Regions from separate parts of the Streptomyces sp. R33 genome, predicted to be linked through region 4. Evidence: riboswitches for the same ligand, from Rfam matches in the RefSeq annotation. Region 4 holds a riboswitch; each other region holds the start of a gene.
The links. A riboswitch is a leader RNA that binds a small molecule or an ion and turns the genes downstream of it on or off. The one in region 4 is predicted to bind cobalamin.
Positions count from the first base shown of each region.

Region 1: another riboswitch for cobalamin. It lies ahead of AB5J51_RS29660 (cobalamin biosynthesis protein); the one in region 4 lies ahead of cobN (cobaltochelatase subunit CobN).
Region 2: another riboswitch for cobalamin. It lies ahead of AB5J51_RS19770 (CbtB-domain containing protein); the one in region 4 lies ahead of cobN (cobaltochelatase subunit CobN).
Region 3: another riboswitch for cobalamin. It lies ahead of AB5J51_RS13865 (energy-coupling factor ABC transporter permease); the one in region 4 lies ahead of cobN (cobaltochelatase subunit CobN).

Region 1 is NZ_CP165727.1:6,446,540-6,448,728, forward strand. It holds gene AB5J51_RS29655 (cobyric acid synthase) at 1-346, opposite strand, end outside; gene AB5J51_RS29660 (cobalamin biosynthesis protein) at 358-1,317, opposite strand; cobalamin riboswitch at 1,356-1,507, opposite strand; gene AB5J51_RS29665 (hypothetical protein) at 1,622-1,843, opposite strand; gene AB5J51_RS29670 (inorganic phosphate transporter) at 1,872-2,189, opposite strand, start outside.
Region 2 is NZ_CP165727.1:4,325,129-4,327,317, forward strand. It holds gene pucL (factor-independent urate hydroxylase) at 1-566, shown strand, start outside; gene AB5J51_RS19765 (histidine phosphatase family protein) at 579-1,001, opposite strand; cobalamin riboswitch at 1,036-1,186, shown strand; gene AB5J51_RS19770 (CbtB-domain containing protein) at 1,223-1,435, shown strand; gene AB5J51_RS19775 (CbtA family protein) at 1,469-2,189, shown strand, end outside.
Region 3 is NZ_CP165727.1:3,085,608-3,087,796, reverse strand. It holds gene AB5J51_RS13870 (energy-coupling factor ABC transporter substrate-binding protein) at 1-155, opposite strand, end outside; gene AB5J51_RS13865 (energy-coupling factor ABC transporter permease) at 161-853, opposite strand; cobalamin riboswitch at 882-1,077, opposite strand; gene AB5J51_RS13860 (flavodoxin family protein) at 1,198-1,911, shown strand; gene AB5J51_RS13855 (hypothetical protein) at 2,046-2,189, opposite strand, start outside.
Region 4 is NZ_CP165727.1:2,292,279-2,294,467, forward strand. It holds gene cobG (precorrin-3B synthase) at 1-601, opposite strand, end outside; cobalamin riboswitch at 713-854, shown strand; gene cobN (cobaltochelatase subunit CobN) at 887-2,189, shown strand, end outside.

The DNA of each region.
Region 1 (2,189 bases), 4.2 Mb from region 4:
CCACACCCAGAAGCCGTTCCTGGCGCCCCCCGTGGTAGCCGCGCGCACTCATCTCGCCCACCGGCTTGCCCAGCAGCACCACCTGGCTGCTCTGGTCGCTGCCGGGCTTGAGCAGCACCGGGTTCATCAGCGCCGTCGGCTCCACGCACGCCGCCTGCGCCTGCATCGCCTGCGCCCGCCCGATCTCGGCGCCCTCGCGCGTGACGAACGAGTTCAGCGACATGTTCTGCGCCTTGAACGGCGCCACCTTCACGCCCTGCCGGGCCAGCCAGCGGCAGATGCCCGCCGTGACCACGCTCTTGCCCGCGTCCGATGTCGTACCGGCGACGAGGAGTCCCCCGCCCAGCTTGCCGCCGCTCACGCGCGTCCCCTCCCCGCCACACGTGACACCGCACAGCGCAGTGCCACACACGCTCCCAGCGCCAGCCACGTCACCTGCCGTGACAGCCGCACCGCCCGTTCGATGTCCGCGACCTGCACCGGCCGCCCCGCCTCGCCGTTCAGTACGGCCCGGTGCTCGACCCGCCCTCCGTACGCCAGGGTGCCCCCCAGCCGTACGCCGAGCGCCCCGGCGAACGAGGCCTCCACGGGCCCGGCGTTCGGGCTCGGGTGCTCGGCCGCGTCCGCCCGCCAGGCCCGTACGGCTCCCCGCCGGTCGGGTCCGGCGATCACGGCGGCCAGGGCGGTCAGCCGGGCGCCCGGCCAGCCCGCGAGGTCGTCGAGCCGGGCCGAGGCCCAGCCGTAGCGAAGGTAGCGCGGGGACTTGTGGCCCACCATCGCGTCCAGGGTGTTCACGGCGCGGAAGGCCAGCAGCCCGGGGACACCGGCGGCGGCGCCCCACACGAGGGCCCCGACCACCGCGTCGGAGGTGTTCTCGGCGACGGACTCCACGACGGCGCGGGCCATCTGCTGCTCGTCCAGGGCCTGCGGGTCGCGCCCGCACAGGTGCGGCAGCCGCTCCCGGGCCACCTCGGCGTCCCCGGCGGCGAGCGCGCCGCCGATGGCGCGGGCCTCGCGGCCCAGCGAGGTGCCGCCGACGACGGCCCAGGTGGCCGCTGCGGTCAGGGCGATACGGGCGGCCGCGGGCCGGGAGCGCACGGCGCGGGCGCCCAGCGCGCCGACGGCGGCCGCGCCCCCGGCGCACAGGAGGGTGTGGAGGAGGCCCCGGGCGCGGTCGTCGCGCCACAGGGCGCCTTCGACGGCGGCGGCTGCTCGTCCGAAGGCGGCCACGGGGTGCCCTCGGCGCGGATCACCGAGGATCCGGTCGCCGATCAGGCCCGCCGTGGCGCCGTACGCGAAGACGCGATCGGCACGCATGGTGGCAGGTATGTCCTCACTCAGGGTCCGCGCCCTGGTTCGACGTGTCCGGCGGTGGGAGTTCCTGGCTCCCGGGGCGCACGTGCCGCGTGCTCCCCGGTGACAGTGGCGGGACCGCGCCGGATTCGCACCGGACTTCCTCTCCATGCCGCCGTATTGGCTCGGGCAGTCCACCACGCACCGCGAAGGCCCGTCAACTCGCCGTTGACCTGCGGCGGGGCAGCTCGCCACCATGGGCCGCAGGCACGCGAAAGCTCCCTCCGGGAAACCCGTAGGGAGCTTTCGTGCGCCGTGCCCGAATCGGTCAGCTGACGATCAGGTAGATCCCGTACGCCACGGCCGACGCGACGAGCGCGAAGCAGGCGTACGCGCCGCTGCGGGCCAGGGTGGCGGTGCCGCCCTGCTCGGTGGCGGTCTCGTGCTTGGACAGGCCCACCAGGCCCAGGGTGAACAGGGCCACGAGCGCGACGGTGGCGGAGAGGCTGACCCCGAAGACGGAGCCGAGTGCTGCCCAGTCGATCTTCATACTGCGGATTCCTCTGTCGTTCTCGGGGTCAGACCGCGGCGGCGGGAGCCGCCGGCGTGGCCGGGGCGGCCGCCGGGATGGTGGCCTTCAGGGCGTCGTCCGTGACCGCGGCGGTCGTACCGGCGGCGGCCTCGGCGGCCACGGTCGGCGGGACGGTGACGGCGGCCATGGCCGTGGTGACGACACCCGGCTCCTCGGCCGCGGCCGGCTGCACGTCGTTGACGTTGCTGTGGTCGACGACCTGGCGGCGGGAGATGAGCCAGATGGCGACGCACGAGGCGACCAGGAAGAGCGCGACGGCGGCGACGCCGACGTCACCCGTGCGCATGACCAGCTCGGCACCGGA
Region 2 (2,189 bases), 2.0 Mb from region 4:
GCAAGGAGCAGCACTCCTTCGTCCGCAAGGGCCAGGAGGTGCGCACCGCGCAGATCACGTACAGCGAGACGACCGGTCTGCAGGTCATCTCGGGTCTGAAGGACCTGACGGTGATGAACTCGACGAACTCCGAGTTCCACGGCTACATCAAGGACAAGTACACGACGCTCAAGGAGGCGTACGACCGCATCCTGGCGACGAAGGTCACCGCGCGCTGGGCGCACTCGGCGCTGGCCGCCGACGACGCCTCGTACGACTGGGACCAGTCGTACAAGAAGGTCCGCAAGAACATGCTGGAAGCGTTCGCCGAGACCTACTCGTACTCGCTGCAGCAGACCCTCAACCAGATGGCCGAGCGGGTGCTCGACCACTGCCCGCGGGTCAACGAGGTACGCCTGAACCTCCCCAACAAGCACCACTTCCTCGTCGACCTGGAGCCCTTCGGCCTCAAGAACGACAACGAGGTCTACTTCGCGGCGGACCGGATGTACGGCCTGATCGAGGGCACCGTGCACCGCGACGGCGTGCAGCCGGTGATCGCGACGAGCGACTGGATCGTCGCCTGAGCCGCTACGCCGCTACTTCTCGGCCGGCTGCCCGAGCTGGAGGTTCCACCGCCCGAGCCGCCCGGTGAGGCTGGTCACCGTGTCCGGGCGTACGTCGAGGCGCCAGAAGGCGGTGGCCGGCAGCTCCAGCGCGGACACGACGGCCGCCCTGACGACGGCCTGGTCGACGACGGCGCGATGCGTACCCGCGGGCAGAGCGGCGAGGGCGGCGCCGACGCGGGCGATCAGCGCGGTGACGGACTCCCCGCCGGGCGGCGCGTAGTCCGGGTCCGTCAGCCAGCTCCGGACGGCGGCCGGATCCTCGGCGGCGACCTCGTCCAGGGTCCGCCCGGCCCACTCCCCCGCGTCCGGGCCTTGCAGGCCCGCGTACTGCGGGCAAGGGTCGCCGTGGCCGAAGCGAACCTGCCGTGAAGCGTCCTCGAATGGACGTCTCACGAACTGAACTCGTACTACGGCGCTCTTCATAAGGGGAGCGTAAACGCGGTACGGTCTCGGACGACAACCTAAAAAAAGACGACGGTATGACGGAAGCACCGGTGAAAATCCGGCACGGTCGCGCCACTGTGAATCCTCCCGGAGGGGGAGGAGAAGTCAGACCCGCCATGTCGTCGCTAGCACCACTGACCGGGACGCGTGTTCCCTCTGGAGGTTCTGCCATGGCTCACTCCGCCGTGCCCACGACGGCCCCTGCCGTCACCCCGATCTCGCTCTCCGCTCTCGCCCCCTGGGCCCTGTTCGCCGGCGTCCTGATGCTGGTCCTGCTCTACCTCGTCGGTGCCGAGCAGGGCGCCACCGCGCTCTTCGAGGGCGACACCGTCCACGAGTGGATGCACGACGGTCGCCACCTCCTCGGCTTCCCCTGCCACTGATCTCCACCTCAGCAGCAAGGGAAGTACCGAACCATGAACTCCATTTCCCCCCGCGTCCTATTGGTCCGGGGCATGCTGGCAGGTCTGCTCGCAGGCCTGGCCGCGTTTCTCGTCGCGTACGTCCTCGGCGAGTCCAAGGTCGACGCGGCGATCGCCATCGAGGAGGCGGGTCACGCCGCCCACGACCACGGCGAGGAGGCGGCCCCGGTCAGCCGGGCCCTCCAGGCCACGGCAGGCCTCGGCACCGGCACGCTCCTGTACGGGATCGCGCTCGGCGGCATCGCCGCGCTCGTCTTCTGCTACGCCCTGGGCCGCATCGGCCGCTTCGGCCCGCGGGCCACGGCCCTGCTGGTCTCGGGCGGCCTGTTCGTCGCCTTCAACCTGGTGCCGTTCCTCAAGTACCCCTCCAACCCGCCGGCCGTCGGTGACCCCGACACCGTCGTCCGGAGGACCACCCTCTACATCCTGATGATCGCGTTGAGCGCGCTGCTGTCCGCGGGCGCGCTCATCCTGGGCCGGCGTCTGGCACCCAGGCTCGGGAACTGGAACGCCTCGATCGTCGCCTCGGTCGGCTTCGTCGCGGTGGTCGCCATCGCCTACGCGGCGCTGCCCGGCATCAACGAGGTCCCGGCGGATTTCCCGGCCACCCTGGTCTGGCAGTTCCGCCTCGCGACCGTGGCCATCCAGGTCGCGATGTGGACGACTTTCGGCCTGGCCTTCGGTTTTCTTGCCGAACGGGCCCTTGTCCCGGCCG
Region 3 (2,189 bases), 790 kb from region 4:
TCCGGCTTCAGCTCGCTGATCGCCGCCTCCGCCTGCGCGTCGGCGCCCGTGAACGGCTCCTCCTTGCCCTCGCCCAGCCCCAGCGCGAGCGGCAGTACGGCCAGCGCCGCCACCAGGAGCAGCAGCAGGCCGTTGATCTTCGCGTTCCGGCTCATGGTCATCACACCGCCGTCTTCTGCTCGCTGTGACCGGTCAGCTTCGCGACGCCCAGCCGGACCAGGTCCGACTTGCTCGACTGCATGAGCAGCCGCATCACGAGCACCGTCAGCAGGCCCTCGCTCACCGCGAGCGGGACCTGGGTGACGGCGAAGATGCCCCCGAACTTCGCCAGTGCGCCCAGGAACCCGCTGCCCGGGTCCGGGAAGGCCAGCGCCAGCTGCACGGAGGTCACGCAGTACGTGACCAGGTCGGCGAAGAAGGCGCCGAAGAAGACGGTCACCATCAGCGGGACGCCGAAGCGCTTCAGCAGCAGGTAGACCCCGTACCCCGCCCACGGCCCGGCGATCGCCATCGAGAAGACGTTCGCGCCGAGGGTGGTCAGGCCGCCGTGCGCCAGCAGCAGCGCCTGGAAGAGGAGGGTGATCGTGCCGAGCACCGCCATGATCGGCGGCCGGAACAGGATCGCGCCGAGCCCGGTCCCCGTGGGGTGCGAGCAACTGCCCGTCACCGACGGGATCTTCAATGCGGACAGGACGAACGTGAACGCTCCGGACGCCCCGAGCAGCAGTGTGCTCTCCGGGTTGGCCTTCACCTCGCGGGTGAGGGCGCGGACACCGTGGACGACGAAGGGAGCGGATGCGGCGCCCCAGGCGACCGCGTGCAAAGGGGGCAGGAACCCCTCGGCTATATGCATGGGTAGGGAGACCTCTCCAGCACCTCGTGGATGGACAACGCGCCCCGGCCGGTCTCCTGGCTCACGGGTGCTGATGCCCTGGCTCCGCCTTCCCGGGCGGTGCGGGTCCTCCCGCGCCGCCCAGTGGCTTCCCGAAGGAGTGGAGCCGGACTTCCCGTTCACAGTGGCGAGGGCCGCACCGGTTTCCCACCGGTTTCCCGTACACCAAGGCCAGCTGACCCTAGTCGGACGGACGGACCGGTACCAACCCGGCCCGAACGGCGCGGGCCGAACGGGCCCGGACCGGCGCCCCGAACGGCTGCGGCCCGGTGGCGGCGCCGCCGGCCGGCCCCCAGGCTGGCGGCGTGGCCGCCGACTACGACTACTCCGACCTGACCGCCGTCTACGTCAACTGCACCCTCAAACGGTCGCCCGAGACCAGCAACACCGAGGGCCTGATCGACCGGAGCCGCGCCGTCATGGCGGCGGCCGGCGCCCGGACCTCGCTGATCCGCGCCGTCGACCACGACATCGCCACCGGCGTCTGGCCCGACATGACCGACCACGGCTGGGAAACCGACCAGTGGCCCGTCCTGTACAGCCAGATCATGGACGCCGACATCCTCGTGCTGTGCGGCCCCATCTGGCTCGGCGACAACAGCTCCGTCATGAAGCAGGTCATCGAGCGGCTCTACGCCTGCTCCTCGATCCTGAACGCCCAGGGCCAGTACGCCTATTACGGCCGTGTCGGCGGCGCCCTGATCACCGGCAACGAGGACGGTGTGAAGCACTGCGCCATGAACGTCCTCTACAGCCTCCAGCACCTCGGCTACGCCATCCCGCCGCAGGCCGACGCGGGCTGGATCGGCGAGGCGGGGCCCGGGCCCTCGTACCTCGACCCCGGCTCGGGCGGCCCCGAGAACGACTTCACCAACCGGAACACGACCTTCATGTCGTGGAACCTCATGCACCTGGCGGCCCTGCTGAAGCGCTCCGGCGGGATCCCGGCGCACGGCAACCAGCGCTCGGAGTGGGACGCCGGCTGCCGCTTCGACTTCCCGAACCCCGAGCACCGGTAGGCGCTGCCTCTCACGCCGGTACGTCGGCCGGCGCCGACTCCGGCTGCGCCGGCAGCGGCCGGGCGTTCATCCGGTGACCTGACCCCGTACGCGGGGGTGGGCGGGCGCCCCGGGCACCCGCCCACCCCCCGGCTTCACCGGCACACGTTGCGGTGCGCGACGTCCAGCACGAACCGCTCGGGCCCGTGCAGCTTGAAGGAGGTGAAGGAGGGCTTGCTGTGGAAGGCGGCGCCGAAGGTGACGTACCCCTCGAAGTCGCCGGTCATCGCGAGCCCCTT
Region 4 (2,189 bases):
GGGGCGCGTCGGCCGCGGCCACGAGAAGGGCGTCCGCGGGGTCGGCCGTCCACAGCAGGGCCCGGTCGGCGTCCAGGGCGGTCAGGTTCACGTCCGCGGCGAGCGAGGTGACGTCGCCGCGGCCGTCGTCGAGGGCGAACAGGAAGCGGCCGGACAGCCCGGCCGCGGGCGCGCTCGCGCACAGCAGCCGGTCCAGCTCCGCGACCCAGGGCGCCACGTCGGGCAGGCCGAGCCCGTCGAGGCCGGTCAGCGGCGAGGCGACGATGTTGCGGACCCGCTCGTGGGTGGGCGCGGGCAGCAGGCCGGCGCGGACCAGCACGGACTGCAGTTCGCCGCCGCAGCCCGCCCCGAGTCCGCGCAGTTGCGCATTGCCGCGCGAGGTCAGGTCGATGTGCCCGTCGCCGAGCCGGTCCGCGGCGTCGGCCAGCAGCAGGGCCGCGTCCGCGTCGAGCATCCCGCCGGGTACCCGGACCCGGGCCAGGAACCCGTCGTCCGCGGCGTGCAGCCGCAGCGCACCGGGGCAGGCGTCACCGCGGTCGCGTATGACGGGTTCGTCCCGCGATGCGGCGGAAGGGGGCTGGGGCGGCATGGCGGCGAGCATACCCACGATTCCCCCTCCCCGACCTGTGGCCGTCACCACCCGCCCCGTTCCGCGCGGCGGTCGTGCGCGGGCGGGCGGCGCGGGCCACCCCCACTCCCGGTCGGGGAGATCGCCACCTAAGATGACCAGCGGCGGAGCCACGTGGCCCGCCGGGAGGAAGCCCGGTGCGAATCCGGCGCGGTCCCGCCACTGTGAACCCTGCAGAGCAATCCGCCGGGTGAGTCAGGAACTCCCGCTGTCCTCACTGCCCGGGGCGCGGAAACCCCGAGGAAGGCCTGCCGCCGCATGATCCTCCTGCTGTCGACGTCCGACACCGATCTGCTCAGCGCCCGCGCCGCGAACACGGCGGACGGCCCCGTGCCGTACCGGTTCGCGAACCCGTCCCGCCTTCCCCTCGACGACCTGCCCGGGCTGCTCGACGGCGTCGACCTGGTCGTCGTACGCCTCCTCGGCGGCCTGCGCGCCTGGCAGGACGGCCTCGACCTGCTCCTGGCGCCCGGCCAGACCCGCCCGGTGGTGGTCCTCACCGGCGAACAGGCCCCGGACGCCCAGCTGATGGAGGCCTCCACGGTCCCGATCGGCATCGCGGCCGAGGCGCACGGCTACCTCGCCCACGGCGGCCCCGCGAACCTGGACCAGCTGGCCCGGTTCCTCTCCGACACCGTGCTGCTCACCGGCCACGGCTTCGACCCGCCGGCCGCCGCGCCGACCTGGGGTCCGCTGGAGCGCACGCCCGGGACCACCACGGGCCCCCGGATCGCCGTGCTGTACTACCGCGCCCACCAGATGAGCGGCAACACCGCCTTCGTACACGCCCTGTGCGACGCGATCGAGGCCCAGGACGCCCAGGCGCTCCCCCTCTACGTGTCCTCCCTGCGCACCCCGGAGCCGGACCTGATCGCCGCGCTGGAGTCGGCGGACGCGGTCGTCACCACCGTCCTCGCGGCCGGCGGCACCAAGCCCGCCACCGCCTCCGCGGGCGGCGACGACGAGTCGTGGGACGCGGGCGCGCTGGCCGCGCTCGGCGTCCCGATCCTGCAGGCCCTGTGCCTGACCGGCTCGCGCAGCGCCTGGGAGGAGAACGACGAGGGCCTGTCCCCGCTCGACGCCGCCACCCAGGTCGCCGTCCCCGAGTTCGACGGGCGCCTGATCACCGTCCCGTTCTCCTTCAAGGAGCTCGACGAGGACGGCCTGCCCGCGTACGTGGCCGACCCGGAGCGCGCCGCCCGCGTCGCCGGCATCGCCGTCCGGCACGCCCGGCTGCGGCACATCGAGCGCCGCGACAAGAAGATCGCGCTCGTCCTCTCCGCGTACCCCACCAAGCACTCCCGCATCGGCAACGCGGTCGGCCTCGACACCCCGGCCAGCGCCGTGGAACTGCTGCGCACCCTCATCGCGGGCGGCTACGACTTCGGCCCCGTCGAGGAGATCCCGGGCCTGGTCTCCGGCGACGGCGACGAGCTGATCCGCGCCCTGATCGAGGCCGGCGGCCATGACCAGGACTGGCTGACCGAGGAGCAGCTGGCCCGCAACCCGGTCCGGATCCCGGCCGCCGACTACAAGCGGTGGTTCGCCGAGCTCCCCGCCG